2 regions of the Enterobacter quasiroggenkampii genome follow, and region 1 is predicted to be linked to the other one. Evidence: predicted binding sites of a transcription regulator. Region 1 holds the regulator's gene; the other holds the start of a gene.
The links. Region 1 encodes Fur, which represses iron uptake genes when iron is present. Its sites were predicted from a motif close to ATAATAATGAGAACNACTATCAA; they were not measured.
Positions count from the first base shown of each region.

Region 2: bfd (bacterioferritin-associated ferredoxin) is a predicted target of Fur. The motif match lies at 1,786-1,808, and genes of this name have one in related genera.

Region 1 is NZ_CP143745.1:1,890,969-1,894,205, reverse strand. Features, by position in the region: gene ybfE (LexA regulated protein) at 1-128, shown strand, start outside; gene fldA (flavodoxin FldA) at 284-814, shown strand; gene fur (ferric iron uptake transcriptional regulator) at 1,105-1,551, shown strand; gene chiQ (ChiQ/YbfN family lipoprotein) at 1,645-1,971, opposite strand; gene chiP (chitoporin ChiP) at 2,019-3,237, opposite strand, start outside.
Region 2 is NZ_CP143745.1:164,453-167,689, reverse strand. Features, by position in the region: gene fusA (elongation factor G) at 1-409, shown strand, start outside; gene tuf (elongation factor Tu) at 479-1,663, shown strand; gene bfd (bacterioferritin-associated ferredoxin) at 1,843-2,037, shown strand; gene bfr (bacterioferritin) at 2,110-2,586, shown strand; gene V1572_RS00895 (A24 family peptidase) at 2,570-3,043, opposite strand.

The DNA of each region.
Region 1 (3,237 bases):
AACTGAAGCTCAACGCTGACGCGGTCGATGCACTTAACGAGCTGGCCGAGGCGCGAAATATCAGCCGCAGCGAGCTCATTGAAGAGATGCTGATCGCCCAGCTTGAGACATTGCGCGGCCAGGCATAAGTCTGAAAATTCCCTTAATTACCCTTTTCATGTAGCACAGAGTGCAGTCCTGCGCGATAGCTGTTTCCGCAGGGTTGCCAGTTCTGCTATTATTGCCCTTATCCGTGGCCGAATTGCGCCACCATACTATTAAGTTTCAAGAGGTTATTTTACTCATGGCAATCATCGGCATTTTCTTTGGCAGTGATACCGGCAATACCGAAAATATCGCGAAAAACATTCAAAAACAGCTCGGTAAAGACGTTGCTGATGTGCATGACATCGCCAAGAGCAGCAAAGAAGATCTCGAAGGCTATGACATTCTGCTGCTGGGTATTCCGACCTGGTACTACGGTGAAGCCCAGTGTGACTGGGATGATTTCTTCCCGACGCTAGAAGAAGTGGACTTCAACGGTAAGCTGGTCGCCCTGTTTGGCTGCGGCGATCAGGAAGACTACGCCGAGTACTTCTGTGACGCGCTGGGTACCATCCGCGACATCATTGAGCCGAATGGCGCAGTGATCGTCGGCCACTGGCCGACCGCTGGTTACCACTTCGAAGCATCTAAAGGACTGGCCGATGACGATCACTTCGTGGGCCTGGCCATCGACGAAGACCGTCAGCCAGAACTGACCGCAGAGCGCGTTGAGAAATGGGTTAAGCAGATCCGTGAAGAACTGCACCTGGACGATATTCTTAACGCCTGATTTTTCTCGCGGCGCAACGGCGGTTGCGCCCGTGCACCAGGTCAAACCGATTAAATTAATTGCTACAATCTTTTAACTTTTTCGCCCAGACCTGTACAATGTCTCCCTGATAAATGTGGTTTTCCATCGAGCAAGTTTGTTGGTGATACCCCATTTTTATAAGCATATTTTGCCTGAGACTTGCAGTTTTCATTTAGCCATGGCAGTTCTATAATGAGACGCATTATCCCAGGTGCATTTTCTGTCACTTCCTACAGAAGTGAATCGTTTAGCAACAGGACAGATTCCGCATGACTGACAACAATACCGCATTAAAGAAGGCTGGCCTGAAAGTTACGCTTCCTCGGTTAAAAATCCTCGAAGTGCTTCAGGGTCCAGACAATCACCATGTCAGTGCGGAAGACCTTTATAAACGTCTTATCGACATGGGTGAAGAGATTGGGCTGGCTACCGTCTATCGCGTGCTGAACCAGTTTGATGACGCGGGCATTGTCACCCGTCATAATTTCGAAGGCGGTAAATCTGTATTCGAACTGACCCAGCAGCAGCACCACGATCACCTGATCTGCCTCGACTGTGGCAAGGTCATTGAATTTAGCGATGATTCCATCGAAGCGCGTCAGCGTGAAATCGCCGCGCGTCACGGTATCCGCCTCACCAACCACAGCCTGTACCTTTACGGTCACTGCGCTGAAGGCGACTGCCGTGAAGATGACCACGCGCACGACGCAAAATAAGCGAGTATTCATACTCTGAGCCAGCCGCAAGGTTGGCTTTTTTTTGCCTGAAAAAAAGCCCGGTAAGCGCAGCGCCACCGGGCGTAAAGCAACTTATTTATTGTTATTGCGTATCTCGTTCCAGATCTTGTCGCAACGCTTCGCCACTTCCTGATCGTTACCGGTTTTACGCGCCTGGATACAGGCCTGGTAATCCATCACCCGGACATTTTCCTGCGTCGCAAACTGCTCGTGCGCTTTTTCTTTCTTCAGCACATTCAGCACGCTCTGGCAGGCTTCAATTTTCTCCGGCGAGCCTTCCGCAGTATTAATACAGGCGCTGTAGGCCTCCCTGAGACGGGAGTCCTCTTTCGGTGCCTGAGTCTGGGCACACGCCACCAGCCCCGATGCCAATAGCGCGACGATTACGATTTTTTTCATCATATGCAGTCTCCGGTCCGGCGGGAGCTGACCCGCCGGACGATTCATCAGAAGATGGTGAACGGTGCGATAACCATGAATTTCACGTCACGTTCATCCTGGAAGATGTTGCCGTAACCGCCCGCGTAGCTCGGGATATCGGAGTGGTTGTCGTACTGGGTGAAGTGCAGTTTGAACATCGTGCCTTTCGCGCGGCCATCCTGCAGGGTATAGATTGCATCCAGGCTGTAGGAAGACTCTTTCAGGCGATAGTTTGGATCGTAGTAAGCATCCGGTGTTGCCATGTCGGCAGGTTTTGCATCCCAGGCGTAAGCGTAAGACGCGCCCACCGCCCAGCCAGGCAGGTTCCAGTTTTTCAGATCGTACATTGCGCCGAAGAAGACCGCTTTCTCACCGTCGGCGTTGAAGTCGGAGCGGTTATCCCACCAGATATCAAGACGACCGTTGGAGGAGGCGTAGGTCGGGGTCATACGCTGCAGGAAGTAGCCCTGCTGCCCTTCCGCCTTCACCCATGTACCTTCCAGACGCAAATCAACCTGACCGACCTTGTAGCCAAAGGTGAGCGCCTGCAGCCACGCGGTGCCGTCGTAGATGTCGTTGACACCACCGTTACTGACTTTGTCGCGCGTACCGTAGAACTGGTAGCTGGTACTCAACGGGCTACCCGCGATATCGAACTTATAGCTGGCCTTGGCAAAGTATTGATCGATATACCCTTGCGCCTGGCCAAATGCCGCTTCGAGAACCAGATCGTTTTTGAAGTCGTATTTCGCCCCCAGCGAGTGGAGGTAATCGACCTTGGTTTTCTTGTCGTTCTGGTAGAACTTGTCCATCTCAATGTGCCACGGTGCTTTGTACTCGTTGGTCCACATATAGGAGAAGCTCAGCGCACCCGCATCGCCGTAGTCAAAGTTAGCCCCTGCTTCCGCCCCCTGATAGGTACCCGGCATAAAGCTCCAGTGTGGGGCTAACAGCGTCTGGCCAGTTGGCTGAATATACCCCCCACGCGCCCAGACCGGGCCGTATTTGAATTTCGCTGCGGCTTTGTAAAGGCTGATACCGCTCTTATCCCCGGACCAGTCTTCATCATAGGCTTTGTTGCTGGAGGAGAAGGCGATTTCGTTCGGGTGGCCGCTGTCGCCGTTTTCCGCCATTTCGATCGCGGTGAACGCGGCAATATCCAGACCGAACATATCCGCGGCGTAGCCTGACTGGAAGTCCAGGTTGGCGTTCCAGGTGGAGTGCGAGAGGTTGGTTTTGTATTTA
Region 2 (3,237 bases), 1.7 Mb from region 1:
TCCGGTTGTTGACATGGGTGTTCGTCTGCACTTCGGTTCTTACCACGACGTTGACTCCTCTGAACTGGCGTTTAAACTGGCTGCGTCTATTGCCTTTAAAGAAGGCTTTAAGAAAGCAAAACCAGTTCTGCTTGAGCCAATCATGAAGGTTGAAGTAGAAACTCCTGAAGAGAACACCGGTGACGTTATCGGTGACTTGAGCCGTCGTCGCGGTATGCTGCGTGGTCAGGAATCCGAAGTAACTGGCGTTAAGATCCACGCTGAAGTTCCGCTGTCTGAAATGTTCGGATATGCAACTCAGCTGCGTTCTCTGACCAAAGGTCGTGCATCATACACCATGGAATTCCTGAAGTATGATGATGCGCCTAACAACGTTGCTCAGGCCGTTATTGAAGCCCGTGGTAAGTAATCCACAGGATTAAAACCTAAGTCCCGTGCTCTCTCCACAGGGGAGAGCACTATAGTAAGGAATATAGCCGTGTCTAAAGAAAAATTTGAACGTACAAAACCGCACGTCAACGTTGGTACTATCGGCCACGTTGACCATGGTAAAACTACCCTGACTGCTGCAATCACTACCGTTCTGGCTAAAACCTACGGTGGTTCTGCTCGTGCATTCGACCAGATCGATAACGCACCAGAAGAAAAAGCTCGTGGTATCACCATCAACACCTCTCACGTTGAGTACGACACCCCGACTCGCCACTACGCACACGTAGACTGCCCAGGCCACGCCGACTATGTTAAAAACATGATCACCGGTGCTGCGCAGATGGACGGCGCGATCCTGGTTGTTGCTGCGACTGACGGCCCAATGCCTCAGACTCGTGAGCACATCCTGCTGGGTCGTCAGGTAGGCGTTCCTTTCATCATCGTGTTCCTGAACAAATGCGACATGGTTGATGACGAAGAGCTGCTGGAACTGGTAGAGATGGAAGTTCGTGAACTGCTGTCTCAGTACGATTTCCCAGGCGACGATACCCCAATCGTTCGTGGTTCTGCTCTGAAAGCGCTGGAAGGCGAAGCTGAGTGGGAAGCGAAAATCATCGAACTGGCTGGCTTCCTGGATTCTTACATCCCAGAACCAGAGCGTGCGATTGACAAGCCATTCCTGCTGCCAATCGAAGACGTATTCTCCATCTCCGGTCGTGGTACCGTTGTTACCGGTCGTGTAGAGCGCGGTATCATCAAAGTTGGTGAAGAAGTTGAAATCGTTGGTATCAAAGAGACTGCGAAGTCTACCTGTACTGGCGTTGAAATGTTCCGCAAACTGCTGGACGAAGGCCGTGCTGGTGAGAACGTTGGTGTTCTGCTGCGTGGTATCAAACGTGAAGAAATCGAACGTGGTCAGGTTCTGGCTAAGCCAGGCTCAATCAAGCCACACACCAAGTTCGAATCTGAAGTGTACATCCTGTCCAAAGACGAAGGCGGCCGTCATACTCCGTTCTTCAAAGGCTACCGTCCACAGTTCTACTTCCGTACTACTGACGTGACCGGTACCATCGAACTGCCAGAAGGCGTTGAGATGGTAATGCCAGGCGACAACATCAAGATGGTTGTGACTCTGATCCACCCAATCGCGATGGACGACGGTCTGCGTTTCGCAATCCGTGAAGGCGGCCGTACCGTTGGCGCGGGCGTTGTTGCTAAAGTTCTGGGCTAATTAATTATCCCCGAATAAAAAAAGGACGCTTCGGCGTCCTTTTTTGTTTTCTGCCGCTCAGGCGTTGTCACAAAATTTCGCATTTTTTGCCTGCTCCCGCCCCGCATTCTGGCGTTTGTGCTATTGTAATCATAACCATTCTCACTTACACTTTGCGCATAATTTGAACGGGAGTTTCTATGTACGTTTGTTTATGTAATGGTGTAAGCGACAAAAAAATACGTCAGGCCGTTCGCCAGTTTCAGCCCCAGTCATTCCAGCAGCTTCGCAAATTTGTTCCGGTGGGAAATCAATGCGGTAAATGTGTACGTGCTGCGCGAGAGATCATGCAGGACGAACTGATGCAGATCCCGGAATACAAAGAGATCGCGTAAGCGCCCATCTTTTTTTTGACATCCCTGTAGCCCGATCTACGCTTCAATGAGTGGAAGCGGAGGGACTATATAATGAAAGGTGATGTTAAAATCATAAGTTATCTCAATAAATTATTGGGAAATGAGCTTGTCGCAATCAACCAGTATTTTCTTCACGCGAGAATGTTCAAAAACTGGGGACTCAAACGTTTAAACGACGTTGAGTACCATGAATCTATAGATGAGATGAAACACGCTGATAAATATATCGAGCGTATTTTATTCCTTGAAGGCATTCCAAACCTGCAGGATCTCGGCAAGCTGGGTATCGGAGAAGATGTCGAAGAGATGCTGCGTTCCGACCTCAGGCTGGAACTTGAAGGCGCTAAAGATCTCCGTGAAGCCATTGCCTATGCTGACAGCGTACATGACTACGTCAGCCGCGATATGATGATCCAGATCCTGGCCGATGAAGAAGGGCATATTGACTGGCTGGAAACAGAGCTGGATCTCATTGCTAAAATTGGCCTGCAAAACTATCTTCAGTCACAGATTAAAGTGGAAGAATAAGCAACGTCTTCCAGCCTACGCATAAACCCGCTGCTGCCAGAAATGGCCCAAAAGGCAGCGGGTTTTTTATTGCCTTCTTATCAGGGCGAATGAACGAAAAGACAAGAATGCAAAGAAGCGCCATCAGCGCCGCGAGTAACGCCAGCATTGGCAGTACGCACCAGCCGTGCCATGCACCAAGCGCCGCCAGGTATTTCACATCGCCATATCCCATACCTTCACGCCGGCAGATAAACCAGTAGCCCCAGTAAATAACGGCAAAGCCAATATATCCAGCCATCGCACCCGCCACCGCGCTCGGCAGAAATTCAGGTTGGATACAGAGCTGGAAGAGCAGCCCAGCCCATAGCAGCGGGCAGAGAAATTTATCGGGAAGCAGACCGTAGCGAATATCGGCATGTACCAGTAAGGCAGTCAGTGAAAGATAGATCAGCAGAAAGGGGAGGGAGGTTAGCATGTAAAAGGCCTCAAACGGGTTTGAGCGCATAGTCGTTATAATCGGCCTGTCCGGCAATGCACAAAAAACGAAGATGCGTAGCGGCTCGAAACAAACCATCGCCGCAGAATACATTGCATAAAACGTTGCGCGCTCTTACGCACCCTGCGACATTGGCGCTTAATTTCTAAACGGCACTTGCGTCTTGCCCAGAT